3 regions of the Mesorhizobium sp. DCY119 genome follow, and region 1 is predicted to be linked to each of the others. Evidence: riboswitches for the same ligand, from Rfam matches in the RefSeq annotation. Region 1 holds a riboswitch; each other region holds the start of a gene.
What was found. Region 1 has a riboswitch for cobalamin ahead of DZG07_RS23415 (TonB-dependent receptor). Riboswitches for the same ligand answer to the same signal wherever they lie in the genome.

Region 1 (5,950 bases):
GCGGTAGACGAGCCAGAGGAAGAACGGCGCACCGACGATGGCCGTCAGGACGCCGAGCTTGAGGTCCTTTCCCGGCGCGATGATGCGGACCAGAATGTCGGCGGCGAGCAGAACGCAGGCACCGCCGAGCGCGCTGGCCGGCAGCAGCCGCGACGGGCGCGAGCCGACCAGCGGACGCAATATATGCGGCACGACGAGGCCGACGAAGCCGATGGCGCCGGCAACAGCGGTTGCGGCCCCCACAGACGCGGCGGTGCCGAACACTGCCAGGAACTGCACGCGGCGCATATCGACGCCCATGCTGGCGGCGGCGTCATTGCCGAGCGTCAGCGTGTCGAGCGCCCGCCCGAGCGAGGCGAGCATGACCCAGCCGACGATCATGAAAGGTGCGGCGAGCCAGACATGGGTCATGGAGCGGTCCGTGAGCGAGCCGAGCATCCAGAACATGATTTCGAGTGCGGCAAACGGGTTCGGCGACAGATTGAGCGCCAGCGAGGTCATGGCGCCGGCGAAGCTTGAGACTGCGACGCCGGCGAGGATGATGGTGAGCGCGCCGCCCTTCATGCCGGCCATGGCCTGCACGACCAGCACCGCGAGCACGGCTCCGGCAAGCGCTGCCAGCGGCAGGCCAAGCGGGAAGACCGCCGAGAAGCCGGTGTAGATGGCGATGACCGCGCCGAGCGAGGCGGTGGCGCTGACGCCGATCAATCCCGGCTCTGCCAGCGGGTTGCGCAGATAGCCCTGCAGCGCTGCACCAGATAGGCCGAGCGTCGCGCCGATCATCAGGCCAAGGATGGCACGCGGCAGGCGGATTTCCTGCATGATGAGGGCGATGGCGCCGGCCTTCGATGAGAACAGTGCGGCGATGCTTTCGGTAAAACCAAGTGCAGCGGGGCCAACGGTGAGCGACAGCAGGAACAGGATGAGTGTCGCTGCGCCAAGCACCACGAGCAGCAGGCGGTAGCGGGCGGTCTCGCTCATTTGGCCGCCCCCGCCGCATCCTGCAGAATCCGCGCGACTTCGAGCGTGAAGGGGGCGCCGCAGATCGTGTACTTCGACGGGATATTGACGGCCGTGCTGCCCGCTGTCAGCGCCTTGAAGGCAGGGTGGACATAGCCCTCCTCGGCCAGTGCGGGGCCTGGATAATCGCCCTCGCTGGAGACGACGAGATCGGGATCGGCGAGCACCAGCAGTTCCAGCGGCAGTTTCGACGTGCCGGTGAGGCCGAGCCGCGCAGCGATGTTTTCGAGGCCGGAGATGCCGATCAGCGCATCGACCAGCGTGCCGGAGCCGGAGGTGTAGCTGTTGGCGGAGTAGGTCGCGACAGACTTGCCGGAGGGCGGCTGCGCGCGGAGCTTCGCTAACGCGTCATCGATCTCGGCCAGAAGCGCAGACGCCTTTTCCTGCCGTCCCAGCAGCGTGCCCATGCGCGAGATGTGTTCGCGGATGTCGTCAAGGGAATTTGCCGGCGCAAATTCCTCCACGCGAAAGCCGAGCCGCCGCAGAAGCTCGACGGTCGTGCGCGTCGTGAAGGTGCCTGCGATGATCAGGTCCGGCTGCATGAGAAAGACTTCCTCCGCCAGCCCATGGTTGACCACATAGCCGCCAGCCTGATCGGCAAGCACCGACGCATTCCTGTCGCCGGCGAGATAGGAGACCGAATAAAGCTGGCCCTCGCCGGCGATCAGCATGGCGAGCTGGTCGGTGCAGACATTCATCGAGACGACGCGATGCGGAGCCTCGGCGGCGAGAGCCGCAGAGGCGTTGAGAACCGAGACCATCAAGATCGCCATGATTCGTTTCATGCTTTTCTCCGGGCACCGGGCCCCAATAGAGGCCCGATGCAGAACCTCACCGTTCAGAACGTTCGCGTAAAGCTCAGATTGAAAGTGCGCCCCGGCGCGCGGTAGTCGGTGACGGTGGCGTATTCCTCGTCGAACATGTTCTCGACCGAGAATTTGAACTGCGACTGCGCATCGAGGGCATAGAGCGCGGTGAAATCGACCGTCACGTAGTCCGGCAGTTCGACGGTGTTGGCCGCATTGGAATAGCGCGCCGCGCCATAGAGAACTTTCGCCGTCAGGTCGAGCTGCTCGGTCGGGCTGTAGGTGAGTTCGGCCGTTGCCTTGAAGCGGTCGCGATAGGGAATGTACTTGCCATTGTCCTGGTTGAGCGGCTCACGGATGTCGATCGTGGCCTTGCCGCTCCATTCGTCGCTGAAGCGGTGCGCCAGCGTCACCTCGAAACCGGTTATGCGGGCGCTTGCGACGTTGAAGGGAAGATAGGTCGGCGGATTGGAGGCAATCGCGTCGGCGAGGAAGGTCTGATAGAAAGCGAGGTCGACGCTGGTGCCAGCCGTTGCCTGCCAGTTCAGCCCGACCTCGTAGGAGCGCGACTTTTCAGGCTTCAAATCCGGGTTGGAATAGCCGGGATAATAGAGATCGTTGAAGGTCGGCGCGCGGAAGCCGGTGGCGTAGGACGAGCGCAGCACGAGATCGGGCAGCACTTCGTAGCTCGCGCCGACATTGTAGGTGGTGGCGCTGCCGAACTGGCTGCTGTGATCATAGCGGATGCCCGTGTCGACGCGGAGCGCCTCGTACTCCAGCGAATACTGGCTGAAAAGTGCGGCCAGGTCGCGCGAATCGACGGCGAAGTCGACGGTCGAATCGACCTGCTCGCGATAGGCTTCGACGCCGCCCGTCAGGATGTGGCTGGCCTTGCCGGTCTCGAAGCGTTTTTCGGTCGAGGCGAATATGCCGTAGCGCTGCGTGTCGAACTGGCTGTCGCCACCCGGCACGTCGTCGCGGAAATTGGTCGAGTAATCGAGGCCGGAGCTGAGTTCGACCGTCGAGGACCAGCTGTCGGAATGGAGGACATGCGCGCCCACTTTGCCGGCAAAGGTCGTGGTGTCGACTTCGTTTGCGGATGGGAACGTCGCGTCGTACTGGCTACGGCCGCGCGCGAACAGGCCGTCGGCGTAGAGCCGGCCCCAATCAAATTCCTTCGAGAGCGAAAGATTGGCCGAGCCTTGCAGGAAGCCGTCATCGTCGGGCTCGTGACCCCAGGCGAGCGGCGTGGTAAAGTCATAGCCGCGCGTGCCCAGCAGGCTGCCGCTGAGCGCGTAGTTCACGCCGCTTTCGCTGCGTCCCTGGACGGTGCCGGAGACATAGCCGCCCCAGGGATGGGTGACGCCGGTGGTGAGCGTGGCACAGGCATTGCGGCCATCGGCGCAGGCTCCGCCCTGTTTGGTGATGATGTTGACGACGCCGCCCATGGCGTCGGCGCCGTACTGGGCCGAATGCGCGCCCTTGGCGACCTCGATGCGTTCGATCGAAGCCAGCGGGATGTTGAAGATGGAGGTCGTGCCGCTGGTGGCCGAGCTTGCCCGCACGCCGTTGATCAACACCAGCGTTTGGGTGGCCGACATGCCGCGCAGATAGACATTGGCCGACGCCCCCTGCCCGCCATAGGAAATGATCGAAACGCCGGTATAGGACTTCAGCAGCGACGGCAGGTCGGGTGCTGCCGACTGCTCGATCTCCCTGCGGTCGATGACCGTCACCGACGAGGTCGAGCGCGCCAGCGTGGTCTCGCGCCGCAGCGGCGTTGTGACGACGACCGTGTCGAGTTTGATTACGTCCGCGGCGCCGTCATCCAGCTCCTGCGCGCCGGCATTATTCGTGAAAGCCAGCGCCAATGCGCCAGCCAAAATGGTCGATTTCTGCATGTCTGCCCCCGATAGGCTTTTGGCGGGCGGCAAAGCGCGCCCGAAGGTTTGATGACAAACCGCAGACAGGAAAATGATCGACAGGCAGACTATGAAACGACGACATCGAACCCTCGGCCAACCCCGGCATGCGGCAACACTTTTTCAAATGTCACCGCCACGGGCGACCGCGCCTGAACACACCCCGTGTTCAAGCATGGGTGACCGGAAAAGGCAGGTCTCCTGACTTCCGGGTCTATGCTTGTCTTTCGCCTTCCCAATCGCGCTGAAGCGCTTTTAGTGGCCTGGTTGAAAGAAAGCTCGCCGGCTACAGTTGCGGGGGCAGTCTCGGCTTCGATCTGTCGATCTCACCGTGTTCCCTTTTCATCCGCCGTGAAGCGGAACCAATTCCGATTCCACTGGTAGCTGTGCGTCCGGCGAGCGTCAACCGGGTTTGGCGGTGTGTGGAAAAAGCCGATGTGGAAATGCCTAAACGGCCGAGCCGTTTGCGGCGAGCATGAACATGCCTCGCAGACGGCGCAGGCCATCGGGCAATGGCGCACGGCGATCGAGGCGAGCGACTTCGCGGGCGGCGGCAGTGCGTATGTCGCTGCCTTGCGGCAGCCATAGCAGCCACGACAGGAAGATATCTTCCGGGCACGACAGGGCTGGGTCTTCGACGGACGCAGCCGAGCCGGCGGGACGCTCGATCGCGCCCGATTGCCAATGCGAGCCCATGGATCAGGCCTCGACCGTCAGCGCACCGAGCGGCTTCGAACAACAGGCGAGGATGAAGCCGTCCTCGATTTCGTGGTCGAGAATGCCGCCATTGTGGCTCATCTCGACCTCGCCCGAGACCTTCTTGATCTTGCAGGTGCCGCACAGGCCGAACTCGCATGCGGCTGATATGCGCACGCCGGAAGCGCGGGCCGTCTGCAGCACGGTCTGGCCGGAGACGCAGTCGGCATCGATATCCGACAGCGCAAAGCGGATCGGGGTGATCTGCTCGACAGGCGCGCTATCGGGCGCGGGCGTGGAGGCGTCGGAGAACGGCGCCGGAACGACTTCCACCGGAGGCGCGCCAAAGCTTTCCTGATGATAATGCGCCATGTCGAAGCCTGCGGCCTCGAGCATCTGGCGCACCGCGCGCATGAACGGGTCGGGGCCGCAGCAGAAGACTTCGCGGTCGCGGAAATCGGGCGCCAGAAGCGGCAGGCGCACGGCATCGATGCGGCCCATATGGCCGCTCCAGACTTCTCGGTTCGAGCGCTCCTCGATGAGGAAGCCGAGCGACAGGCCGGGCATGCGGCTGCCGAGCAGTTCCAGCTCCTTGCGGAAGATGATCTCTTCCGGGCGGCGCGCGCAGTTGACGAAGGCGACGTCGGTCCATGGCGCGCAATCGTTCAGCCAGCGCAGCATCGACATCATCGGCGTGACGCCGGAACCGGCGGAGACGAACAGGTATTTCGCCGACGGATGGTTGTGATGGGAGAAATCGCCTGCCGGGCCGTAGGCCTTGATGTGGACGCCGGGCACGAGATTGTCGAACATCCAGCGCGTGCCGACGCTGCCGGCCTGCGCCTTGACCGTGACCGCGATGGAGAACGGCCGCGACGGGCTGGAGGACAGCGTGTAGGTGCGCATCAGCGGGCCGTCTTCCAGCGGCAGTTCCAGCGTGACGAACTGGCCGGGCTGGTAGCGGAACCAGGTCTGGTTGTCGGAGCGGAAGATGAAGGTCTTCACCTCCGACGCCTCGTCGATCACGCCGATGCATTCCAGCACCTGCAGCCGGTCGTTCCACGGCACCATCTCGTCCAGATGCCGATAAAGGGAAAGTTCCGTCATCGCGTTCATCCGCTTAGTTCCGTTTGATTGACCATGAGCTTGTCCGAAAACCGGCAACCACTTTTCGCTAACGCGGTCCTACGGTTCGGGCTCATGGTCTTAGGCCACGCTGCGCAGCGCCGGCTTTTCGTCGTCGGTCAGGCGCGGCTCGATGAAGTTGCAGTACCATTCGACGAACTGCATCACGCCGCCCTCATGCTCGACCGAGTAAGGTCCGGGCTCATAGGCCGGCGACTTGATGCCGAAGGCATTTTCCTCGACGATCCTGCGGTCCTGATCGTTGGTCTCGGTCCAGACATGGGTGAGTTCAGCGAGATCGTAGTCGACACCCTCGACCGCATCCTTGTGCACCAGCCATTTGGTGGTGACTGCCGTTTCGGTTGCCGAGATCGGCAGCAC
Region 2 (5,950 bases), 1.0 Mb from region 1:
GCCGCGGTCGATCTGTGCAAGCTTGCCGGCCTGCCGCCGGTCGGGGTCATTTCCGAACTCGTCAATGACGACGGCACGGTGATGCGCGGGCCGCAGGTGGCGGCCTTTGCCGAAAAGAACGGGTTGAAGCAGGTTTCGGTCGCAGACCTGATCGCCTATCGCCAGCGCCAGGAAACGCTGATCCAGCGCGTCGATACTTTCGATATCGACACGCCCGGCGGCAAGGCCAAGGCCTATACCTACACGCTGCCATGGGACGTCATGCACCATCTTGCCATCGTCTTCGGCGATATCCGCGACGGCGTCGAAGTGCCCGTACGGCTTCAAACCGAGGATGTCGTTGCCGATGTCTTCGGCACGGGATGCCGTCTCGACCAGATCGTGAAGGCGCTTGGTGAGCGCGAGCGCGGCGTCATCGTCTATCTGCGCGAAGGCTCGGTCGGCGTTGCCGATCAGGGGCGCAATCGGCCCACGCACGACCGTGAGGACCATGAGGAAGCGCGGCGGCGCGAGGATGAGTGGCGCCAGATCGGCCTTGGCGCGCAGATACTGAAGGATCTCGGCATTTCCTCGATCAACCTGATCGCCTCGCGCGAGCGCCACTACATCGGGCTGGAAGGTTTCGGCATCAAGATCGCCAAGACCGAAATCCTGTAAAACGGAAAACCTGAAAAAACGAAGGGCTCCGGTCGACCGACCGGAGCCCTTCTTCTTTGCAGCCGGCTTATTCTGCCGGCTGCGGCAATGGCGAAACCATGCGTCTCTCGCCGCCGAGCGACCTCTGGCCCAGAAGCACGGTCAGCAGCGCAATCGTGCCGGCTGCCACCGACACCCAGAAGCCGTTGTGGGCGCCGTAATTATCCACCACCCATCCGGTTGCGAATGAGCCGAGCGCCATGCCGATGCCGATGCCGGTCATCACCCAGGTGACCCCTTCGGTCAGCATTGCTGCCGGTACGCGGCGCTCGATCAGGCCGAAAGCGGTGATGAAGGTGGGCGAGATAGCCACGCCGCTGACGAAGATGGCCAGCGCCAGCAACGGCACGGTATTCACGACCAGCAGCGGCAGTGTCGTCAGCGCAATGATGGCGACCGCGATGGCCAGCTGGCGTTGCAACGGCATTTTCAGGTTCAGCGCGCCGATGATCAGGCCGACCACGAAGGAGCCGACGGCATAGACGCCGATGACAAGGCTTGCAGCGCTCGGCTGGCCGAGTTCCTTGGTGATCGCCACCGCGCTGACTTCAGCGGTCGCGAAGATCGCGCCGATGAAGATCAGGGCAAAGGTGATGATCTGAACCGGCCGCTGCCGGATCGCCGAGCCGCCGCCACCATGGTCCAGCGGCCTGATTCCGGGTTCCGTCGAATGTTGCAGGATGAAGGCCACCGATCCGAATGCGAGGAACAGCGTGCTCGCCAGCATGCCCGCTTCCGGGAACAGGGCCACGCTGAGGCCCACCGACAGCGACGCGCCGGCGATATAGACGAGTTCGTCCGCAGCCGATTCGAAGGCGAAGGCGGTGTTGAGTTCAGGACGGTCGTGGAAAATCTCGGACCAGCGCGCACGCACCATTGCCGGCATGCTGGGCATTGCCGCGGCCACAAACGCCGATACGAACAATGTCCAGATCGGCCAGTTCTGGTTGGTGGCGATCAGGAGTGCGGCGAAGGCGATCACCGAGATGATCGTTGTCGGCACGAGTACCCTTGTCTGGCCGAGGCGATCGACCAGCCGCGAGATCTGAGGGGCGAAGACCGCATTGGTCAGCGCATAGGTTGCAGAGACGGCACCCGCCAGCCAGTATTCGCCATGGGTCTGCGACAGCATGGCGACGATGCCGATCGGCGCCATGGCGATTGGCAGCCGCGCAATAAAACCGGCGGCAGCGAAGCCTTTGGCTCCCGGCGCCTTGAATATCTCGCTATAGGGGTTGGACATCGAACGCTCCTGGATTTCCAGAGGGGCACCACTTACATACGTGGCGTATGCAATCTAGATAGTTGCATACGTCGCGTATGTCAAATAATATACGCATCGTATGCGAAGGAGATTTGATGGCGCATAAACCACGCAAGGAGATGATCGCCGAAACGCGCGCCAAGCTGGTGGAGGCTGCGCGTCATGCCTTCGGCACTGTCGGCTATGCGGAAGCATCGATGGACGATTTCACCGCCGCAGCCGGCCTGACGCGCGGCGCGCTTTATCATCACTTCGGCGACAAGAAGGGGTTGCTTCAGGCCGTCATTGCCGAGATCGACGGCGAGATGGCGGTGCGGGTGCGCGAAATCGCGGAAAAGGCGCCGACGCGCTGGCAGCATTTCGTCGACGAATGCACGAGCTACATCGAACTGGCGCTCGACCCGGAAATCCAGCGCATCCTGTTCCGCGACGCCCCTGCCGTGCTGGGCGATCCGTCGCAATGGCCGAACGCCAGCGCCTGCGAAGCCTCGATGACGGAAAACCTGACCCGGTTGCAGGAGGAGGGGATTGTCGTTCCCGATCTCGATGCGGGCACAGCTGCGCGGCTGATCAATGGCGCGAGCAGCCAAGCATCGCAGAGGATCGCGAATTCCGATGATCCCGAGGAAACCTCACGCAAAGCCGTCTCGGCCTTCAAGACCTTGCTTAACGGGCTGCTGGTCGAGAAGGGCTGAGAGGGGTCACGAACGGTTCGCTTCGTCAGCGACCTCCTTCAGTGCGTCTTCGCCTTCGCCGCCAAAGGTCTCGCTCATGATCAGGCTGGAGAGCGGCAGGCGGGCGCCCCAGCCGTTTCGTTCGAGGTCGGGTCGCGGCGCGAATTCCGAGACATGGCTGACGCAGAGATAGGCGATCGGAACGACGTGGCCGGGAATGTTCAGCACGCGCTTCAAAGCGTCCGCGTCGAGGATGCTGACCCACCCGACGCCGATGCCCTCAGTGCGCGCCGCCAGCCAGAAATTCTGCACGGCGCAAACGGTGCTGTAGACGTCCATCTCGGGATTGTGCCAGCGGCCGAGCGGCGAACCCTTCGAGCGAGAGCGGTCGCAGGTGATGCAGAGGTTCAGCGCGCTTTCGCAGATGCCTTCCAGTTTCAGCTTGCGGTAGAGCGCCTGCCGCTCCTCGGCGATATTAGGCAGTTCCTGCTCGCGGGCGGCGAGGAAAAGATCGCGCACGGCCTGCCGGCGCTGCATGTCGCGGACGACGATAAAGTTCCAGGGCTGCATGAAGCCGACGGAAGGCGCGTGATGGGCGGCGAGAAGCAGCCGGGCCAGCACCGTATCGTCTATCGGGTCTGGACGAAAATGGCTGCGCACGTCGCGGCGGGTGAAGATGGCGCGGTAGACGGCATCGCGCTCGGCGTCTTCGAAAGCATTTTCACGGCAGACGTGGTTGCGGACAACATTCATCGCATTTCCCCTTGCGATCGAAAAATGTCGCTCCGCCTGTCCACGCGGATGACTATCTCTACCGGGCCGGTCTTCTGGCTTGGGTTCATCCCGCTTGCGGCGCCTTCCCGTTCTCGCGAACAGTGGCATTTGCCGATGCGGTTCCCCTTACAGCGTTGGGCACGCCACGGATTTTCACCGTGTTCCCGATTCTCCCACCTTGCGGCGGGCACCTGACAGTGCCGAAGACTTAACGCGCAACGCTTGCAAAAACATCCCCCGATGCCGACCTATGACTTCGCAAAGAGGATTTTCCCCAGGCTTCGGGGGCCGACGCATGGCGGCGGCACGGTCTTTCCTGATAGGATGTTTGCATGACGACGCGTCTCTATTCACATCCGATCTATCTCGAGCATCTGACGCCGCCCGGCCACCCGGAGCGCCCGGACCGCCTGCGTGCAATCGCGCGCGTGCTGGAAGACGAGGCCTTTGCCGCACTCGACCGAGTCGAGGCACCGGAGGGCGACGAGGCGACGATTCTTTACGCTCACCCGGAAAGCCATGTCGAAAAGGTGCGCGCGGCTATCCCGCAAGAGGGTATCCGTTCCATCGACGCCGACACCTCCGCCAGCCCCAAAAGCTGGATCGCGGCGCTGACGGCGATAGGTGCGGCGAACGCGGCTGTGGACGACGTGTTTTCCGGCAAGGCCGACAATGTCTTCGTCGCCAGCCGCCCGCCGGGGCACCATGCCGAAAAGACCACGGCGATGGGCTTCTGCCTGTTCAACAATGCCGCGATCGCCGCGCGCTATGCACAGAAGAAGCACGGCGCCGAGCGCGTCGCCATCGTCGACTGGGACGTGCATCACGGCAACGGCACGCAGGACATCTTCTGGGACGACCCGTCCGTGCTCTACTGCTCGACGCACCAGATGCCGCTTTACCCCGGCACCGGCGCGAAGAACGAGACCGGCGCCGGCAACATCGTCAACGCGCCGCTGGCCCCGCAGACCGGCAGCGACATTTTTCGCGAGGCGATGCGTTCGCGCGTGTTTTCGGCGATCGACGATTTCGCGCCGGACCTGATCATCATTTCGGCCGGTTTCGATGCGCATCACCGCGACCCGCTGGCCGAGATCAACCTGACCGAAGACGATTTCGACTGGGCGACCGGCGAACTCATGGACCGCGCCACGCGCCATGCGAGCAACCGGCTCGTCAGCCTGCTGGAAGGCGGATACGACCTCGAGGGCCTGTCGTTCTCGGTCGCGGCGCATGTGAAGCGCCTGATGAAAGGATAAGGAATGGCTACCGAGCCGAGTGAAGAAATCAAGGCGATGAGCTTCGAGCAGGCGCTGGAGGCGCTGGAAAAGATCGTCGACGATCTGGAGCGCGGCGACGTGCCGCTCGACCAGTCGATCAAGATCTATGAGCGCGGCGAAGCGCTGAAGACCCATTGCGACCGGCTGCTCAAGGCCGCCGAGGACAAGGTCGAGAAAATCCGCCTGTCGCGCGACGGCAAGCCCGTGGGCACGGAGCCGCTCGACGGTGAATGACTTGACGTCGCGGCACCTCGCGCCCAGTTATGAAGCAGACAAAGGGTCGATGGAAAATCCGGGAGCTGACGATGTGCCGCAATATCAAGACGTTGTTCAATTTCGAGCCACCGGCGACGCATGACGAGATCCGCGACGCAGCACTTCAGTTCGTCCGCAAGCTGAGCGGTACGACGAAACCTTCCAAGAAGAACGAGGAAGCCTTCAACCGCGCCGTCGATAAGATAGGGGAGGCGGCGCACGAACTGCTGCATTCGATGGAAACGCACCAGCATCCGCGCAACCGCGAGGAAGAAGCCGCCAAGGCGAAGGCCCGTTCGGCGCTGCGTTTTGCAAACGCATGACGCTTGTCGTGCGCCTGTTCTAGGCTCAGCGATTGAACATGCCGTCTCCGGTATGGGACTTTCGATTGTCGCGCTTGGGGCGTAGCCTCTCTGCATAAGGTTGAACGCAACCGCAGACCGGAGTGTCCCATGAGCTTTTTTCCCGCACGCGATCCCGAACCGGGTGACGCCTTCTCCTGCGATGCCATCGAGCTGATGGTCATTCCCAACGCCAAGGACATCGGCGGTTTCGAGGTGCGGCGCGCACTGCCGACGGCCAAGCGCAGGCTGGTCGGGCCGTTCATCTTCTTCGACCGCATGGGTCCGGCCATCCTGCGCGCCGGCAAGGCGCTCGACGTGCGCCCGCATCCGCATATCGGTCTTTCGACCGTCACCTATCTGTTCGATGGCAAGATAAGGCACCGCGATTCGCTCGGCACGGAGATGGTGATCTCGCCCGGTGACGTGAACCTGATGACCGCCGGGCGCGGCATCGTCCACTCCGAGCGCACGCCCGAGGAAATGCGCGGGGCGCCGATGTCGGTTTCCGGCCTGCAGACCTGGATCGCGCTGCCCGACCACAAGGAGGAAATCGCGCCGGTGTTCGAGAACACCGCAAGCGCAACGCTGCCCGAATTCAGTGCCGAGGGCGTGACCGGTCGCGTCGTGATCGGCGAGCTTGAAGGCATGCGCGCGCCGGTGACG
Region 3 (5,950 bases), 2.3 Mb from region 1:
GAGATGACATAGCGCGGCTCGGGCATCTGGTCGTAGACCTTGCGCAGCGCGGGAGCCATCTTGTTGGTCAGCGTGCCGGCAACGATCATCACGTCCGACTGGCGCGGAGAAGCGCGCGGCGCGATGCCGAAGCGCTCGGCGTCGTAGCGCGGCATGGAGATGTGCATCATCTCGACGGCGCAGCAGGCGAGACCGAAGGTCATCCACATCAGCGAGCCGGTGCGCGCCCAAGTGATCAGCGCCTCCGACGAGGTGACGATAAAGCCCTTGTCGGAAAGCTCGTTGTTGATGTCCATCACGAACGGATCATCGGCGCCGATCGGCTTGCCGGTGTTCGGATCGAGAATGCCCTTGGGCTTGGCAGCGACCATTGTGGGAGACATGTCGTTCAATCCCATTCCAGCGCTCCTTTTTTCCATTCGTAGATGAAGCCGATGGTGAGCACCGCCAAGAAGACCATCATCGACCAGAAGCCGAGCATGCCGATCTTGCCGAAGGAAACCGCCCACGGAAACAGGAAGGCCACTTCAAGGTCGAAGATGATGAAGAGAATGGAAACCAGATAAAAGCGGATGTCGAACTTCATGCGCGCATCGTCGAACGAATTGAAGCCGCACTCATAGGCCGACAGCTTTTCCGGGTCCGGATTGCGGTAGGCCACGAGGAAGGGCGCTGCGATCAGCGCCAGCCCGACCACGAGGGCCACGCCGATGAAAATGACGATGGGAAGATATGAACTTAAGAGCGCGCTCATGCTCCGACTTTCCGTTGGTGGCCGATCGGCCTGAATTATAGCATTGAGTCGAACCGCCAGACCGCGACAGATTGCCTACGAAGGCCGCGGCGAGAAACTATGCTGCAACGCGGCGAGGGTTAGCGCAGGCAATCGGGGGACGCAAGTCAAACCTTGGCGAAAGCATGGCTACGCCAATCGCTTTTCAGCGATTTGCGTTGCACAAGGCGCATTTGATTTCCTTACCTTTTTACTCCACTTTTTATCCTGACACAATTCCCGTCGCAGGCCTGCTAGGCTGAACTCCACATTTCGATTCCAGTTGACGCAAAGACACCCGCCTCATGCATATCCGGACGGCCGAAGAATGAAGGAAACGATCCCGCTTGCCATGGCGCGACGCATCGCGCTCGCCGCCCAGGGTTTTGCCGATCCACGACCGACAGGGACCATCGACCGGCGACATCTCAACAAGGTGCTTTCGCGCATCGGCTTGCTGCAGATCGATTCCGTCAGTGCGGTGGTGCGGGCGCATTACATGCCGCTGTTCTCGCGGCTTGGTCCCTACCCGCGCGCGTTACTCGATAACGCTGCCACATCACGAAAACGTGCGCTCTTTGAATACTGGGCGCATGAGGCATCGTTCCTTCCGGTCGAAACCTATCCCCTCATGCGCTGGCGCATGGAACGGGCTGGCCGGCACGAGGAAATGTACACCGGGCTGGCGAAATGGGCGCGGGAGAACGAAGGCCTGATCGATGAGATTTATCAGGAAGTCCGCAACCGAGGCCCGATCGCGGCTTCCGACATCGATGGCGCCAAGGGCTCGGGCGGCTGGTGGGGCTGGAGCGACGAGAAACACGCTTTCGAATGGCTGTTCTGGGCCGGGCGGATCACAACATCTTCGCGCCGTGGCTTCGAGCGTCTTTATGACCTGCCCGAGCGCGTCCTGCCCGCCTCCATATATAATGCGCCCATTCCGTCGGCTCCCGACGCGCATCGCGACTTGCTGCGCATTTCGGCCCGCGCGCTCGGCATCGCCACCTACAGCGACCTGCGCGACTATTTCCGCCTTTCGCCCGCCGACATGAAGGGCCGCATCGAGGAGCTGGTCGAATCGGGCGAGCTTCTGCCCATCAGGGTCAAAGGCTGGACCCATCAGGCCTGGCTTCATGCCGGTGCCCGCATCCCCCGCAAGGTCGAGGCCCGCGCCCTCCTCGCCCCCTTCGACCCGCTGGTCTGGGAACGCGCCCGCACGGAGCGCCTGTTCAATTTCCGCTACCGCATCGAGATCTACACGCCCGCCGAAAAGCGGCAGTATGGCTATTATGTCCTGCCCTTCCTGCTCGGCGACGCGATTGTGGCGCGCATCGATGTGAAGGCGGACCGACCGGGCCGTGTCCTGCGCGTGCTGGCCGCCTATGCCGAACCGGGCGCGCCGGACCACACTGCCGCAGCTCTCATCGAAGAACTGCGCCTGATGATGTCCTGGCTCGAACTCGATCGCATCGAGATATCGCCAGCCGGAGACCTCGCCCCGGCGTTGGCCGACATAATCGCGTCGTAACCACGCGTTGACAGCGCAAGGCACCACCGCCTAAATTCGCCCGCGACGGTCCCCTCTCCGCAAAGGGAGGGGCTAAGAGGGAATGCGGTGCCGGGCGAACATGCCCAAGTCCGCAGCTGTCCCCGCAACTGTAAGCGGATAGCCGAAGGCCGACAGCCACTGGGATTTTTCCCGGGAAGGCGGCATGAAGCGACGACCCGCGAGCCAGGAGACCTGCCGTCAGACGAAAAATCCGACCGCCTGGCGGGTGTCCCGGGCAAGGAGCATGATTCTGTGAAAGCCGACGGCAATCCTATCCAACTGGCCGAGGACTCCCAAGATTTGGGCGCGCCCGGCGTAACGATTCTCGTCTGCTCCTCCTGTCGCGACGAAACCGGCTCGGATGCTCGGCCCCGCGCCGGCGAGCATCTTGCCCAAGGTGCGATTCGCGCCGCAGCGCCCGAGAAGATCACCGTCAAACAGGTCGAATGCCTCGGCAACTGCAAGAGTCGTCTGAGCGCTGCCCTGCTGCGCGACGGCTCGTGGAGCTACGTCTTCGGCGACCTCACGACCGAAAGCGGACCCGATCTGATCACCGGCGCAAAGCTTTTCGCGACCTCGACCGACGGCATCCTGCCTTGGCGCGGCCGCCCCGACAGCCTCAAGCGCGGCCTCGTCGCGCGCATCCCTCCCCTCGATCTCCTGAAGGACAATTCATGACCGCTTCCGCCGCCCGCGTTCCCTGCACCGTCGTCACCGGCTTTCTCGGCGCCGGAAAGACTACGCTGATCCGCCACATCCTCGAAAACGCCAATGGCCGCCGGCTGGCCCTGATCGTCAACGAATTCGGCGATATCGGCATCGATGGCGAAATCCTCAAAGGTTGCGGCGTGGATGCCTGCCCGGAGGAAAACATCGTCGAGCTGGCCAATGGCTGCCTGTGCTGCACCGTCGCCGACGATTTCGTGCCGGCGCTGGATCAGATCCTGGCGCTGGAGCCGAAAGTCGATCACATCATCATCGAGACCTCCGGCCTGGCGCTGCCCAAGCCGCTGGTGCAGGCATTCCAGTGGCCGAGCGTGAAGAGCCGCGTGACGGTAGACGGCGTCGTCGCCGTGGTGGATGGCCCCGCACTGGCCGCAGGGAAGGTTGCATCCGACCTCGATGCTCTGCAGGCGCAGCGCCAGGAAGACGATTCGCTCGATCATGACGACCCGGTCGAGGAAGTGTTCGAGGATCAGGTCGCCTGCGCCGACCTCATCATTCTCTCCAAGAGCGATCTGCTCGACGCAGCCGGCAGCGCCCGCGCCAACGCCATCATCAGCGAGCATCTGTCGCGCGCCGTGAAAATCGTCCCGACCGCGCAGGGCAAGGTCGATCCCTCGGTGCTGCTCGGCCTCGGTTTGGCCGTCGAGGACGACATCGAGAACCGCAAGACCCATCACGACGACGAACTCGACCACGAGCACGATGATTTTGACTCCTTCATCATCGAGCTTCCGGCGATTTCCGATCCCGACGCGCTGGCCAAGCGCGTGGCGACGGCTGCCGAACAAGAAAACGTGCTGCGCGTGAAGGGTTTCGTTGATGTCGGCGGCAAGCCGATGCGGCTTCTGGTCCAGGCCGTCGGCCCACGCGTCAACCACTATTACGACCGCGCCTGGACGGCTGCCGACGACCGCCGCTCGCGTCTCGTCGTCATTGGCCTGAAGGGGCTGAATCGCGCCGCGATCGAGCGCATACTGGTCAACTGACCAACAGCGTGCCGCCATGCACATACTGACCACGACATCCGCCTCGCTCGACGATCTGGTCGAGCCGGTCGATCTGCGGCAAGCACCGGCGGATATCGTGGCCCTGTCCTTCACCGACAGCGATCTGGCCGGACTGGCGGCGGCATGGAAGCAAGAAGCCGAAACGCTGCCCTCGATGCGATTGGCCGCCCTTCGCGACCTGCGCCACCCGATGTCGGTCGATCTGTGGATCGACCACACCGCCAGCCGGGCCAAGGTCATTCTGGTGCGCATCCTCGGCGGCTATGATTGGTGGCGCTATGGCTGCGACCGGCTCGCCGCAATGTGCCGCGAGAAGAATATCCATCTGGCGCTGCTTCCCGGCGAAAGCCACGACGAAGACCTCCGGCTGATCGAATGCTCGACCCTGCCGCGCGAGCAGCTGGACGGGCTGCTCGCCTATTTCCGTGAGGGCGGACCTGAGAATATGCGCGGGCTGGTGCGGCGGCTGGCGGGGCTGGCCGGCGGAGAAGGCGCACAAACAGCGCCGGTTACGGTGCCGAAGGCCGGTTTTTACGACCCGGCAAGGGGTGTCGTCGAGCGCGACGTCCCCCTCCCCCTCGAGGGGAGGGTCCGGCCGCAGGCCGGGGGTGGGGTCGTCCCGGCCGCGCGCCAACGCCAAGAAACGCCGAGCACTGCCGCAGCAACCCCCTCCGCCGCCTTTGGCGGCACCTCCCCCTCAAGGGGGGAGGAAAAAGCCCCCGTCATCCCCATCCTGTTCTACCGCTCGATGCTGCTCGCCGCCGATGTCGCGCCGATCGACGCGCTTGTGGAGGCGCTGCGCCGACATGGCATGAACCCCGTTCCGATCTTCGTTTCCAGCCTGAAGGACATGGCCTCCCTCGCCTTCGTCGAAAACGCGCTGGCAGACCTGAAACCCGCCGCGATCATCACCGCAACCGCCTTCGCCTCCGGCGCTGAGCCCGGCAGCGAAACGCTGTTCGACCGCGCCGGCGTGCCGGTATTCCAGGTTATCGTCGCAACCACGCGCCGCGACGCCTGGGCCACGAACCAGCGCGGCCTCGCCCCCGCCGATCTCGCAATGCATGTGGTCATGCCAGAACTCGACGGCCGCATCCTTGCCGGCGCGATTTCGTTCAAGGCAGAGATCGAAGTCGACGCGGCCCTCGCTTTCAAGGGTCTCGCCAATCACCCCGAGCCGGACCGCGTCGAGCAAGTGGCAAGCCTCGTCGCAGCCTTCATCCGCCTCCAGCGCGAGCCGCGCCCGACGCGCAAGCTCGCCATTCTCATTCCCGATTATCCAAGCGCGCCCGGCCGCACCGGCTATGCCGTCGGTCTTGACGTTCCCTCCAGTGTTCTCGCCATGCTGCATGACCTGAAGCAACAGGGCTATGCTGTTGAAGGGATTCCCGAATCGCCGCGCGAACTATTGGGCTTGCTGGAGCACGGCAATAATGGGCTGAGCTTAGAAGATTATCTTGTCTTCGCGAAAGATCTGCCTGAGGAGGCGCGGGCGACGGTGGAGGCTGCGTGGGGCAAGCCGGATGTGGAAACCTTCCCCTTCCGCGCCGCAACCTTCGGCAACATCACCGTAGCACTTGCCCCGGATCGCGGACGCTCGGCTGACCGCCGCGCCGATTATCACGACCCAACGCTGCCGCCCCGTCACGCGCTGCTCGCTTTCGGCCTGTGGCTGCGCAAGAAATTCGGCTGCCACGCGCTGGTCCATGTCGGCGCGCATGGCACGCTGGAATGGCTGCCCGGCAAGACCGTGGCGCTGAGCAGCGCCTGCTTTCCCGAAATCGTCACCGGCAGCTTGCCCGTCATATATCCCTTCATCGTCAGCAATCCCGGCGAGGCAGCGCAGGCCAAGCGGCGGATTTCGGCGGTCACGCTCGGCCATCTGCCGCCGCCGCT

Region 2: another riboswitch for cobalamin. It lies ahead of bluB (5,6-dimethylbenzimidazole synthase); the one in region 1 lies ahead of DZG07_RS23415 (TonB-dependent receptor).
Region 3: another riboswitch for cobalamin. It lies ahead of DZG07_RS10715 (DUF1636 family protein); the one in region 1 lies ahead of DZG07_RS23415 (TonB-dependent receptor).

The regions. Positions count from the first base shown of each region.
Region 1 is NZ_CP031834.1:4,786,979-4,792,928, forward strand. Features, by position in the region: gene DZG07_RS23405 (iron ABC transporter permease) at 1-981, opposite strand, end outside; gene DZG07_RS23410 (ABC transporter substrate-binding protein) at 978-1,805, opposite strand; gene DZG07_RS23415 (TonB-dependent receptor) at 1,859-3,727, opposite strand; cobalamin riboswitch at 3,922-4,130, opposite strand; gene DZG07_RS23420 (hypothetical protein) at 4,196-4,444, opposite strand; gene DZG07_RS23425 (hybrid-cluster NAD(P)-dependent oxidoreductase) at 4,448-5,551, opposite strand; gene DZG07_RS23430 (aromatic ring-hydroxylating dioxygenase subunit alpha) at 5,651-5,950, opposite strand, start outside.
Region 2 is NZ_CP031834.1:3,759,698-3,765,647, reverse strand. Features, by position in the region: gene ribB (3,4-dihydroxy-2-butanone-4-phosphate synthase) at 1-657, shown strand, start outside; gene DZG07_RS18290 (MFS transporter) at 725-1,939, opposite strand; gene DZG07_RS18285 (TetR/AcrR family transcriptional regulator) at 2,056-2,655, shown strand; gene bluB (5,6-dimethylbenzimidazole synthase) at 2,662-3,387, opposite strand; cobalamin riboswitch at 3,434-3,618, opposite strand; gene DZG07_RS18275 (histone deacetylase family protein) at 3,741-4,667, shown strand; gene DZG07_RS18270 (exodeoxyribonuclease VII small subunit) at 4,671-4,922, shown strand; gene DZG07_RS18265 (DUF2277 domain-containing protein) at 4,994-5,266, shown strand; gene DZG07_RS18260 (pirin family protein) at 5,396-5,950, shown strand, end outside.
Region 3 is NZ_CP031834.1:2,215,827-2,221,776, reverse strand. Features, by position in the region: gene DZG07_RS10730 (NADH-quinone oxidoreductase subunit B) at 1-398, opposite strand, end outside; gene DZG07_RS10725 (NADH-quinone oxidoreductase subunit A) at 389-754, opposite strand; gene DZG07_RS10720 (winged helix-turn-helix domain-containing protein) at 1,101-2,300, shown strand; cobalamin riboswitch at 2,330-2,536, shown strand; gene DZG07_RS10715 (DUF1636 family protein) at 2,574-2,999, shown strand; gene cobW (cobalamin biosynthesis protein CobW) at 2,996-4,033, shown strand; gene cobN (cobaltochelatase subunit CobN) at 4,050-5,950, shown strand, end outside.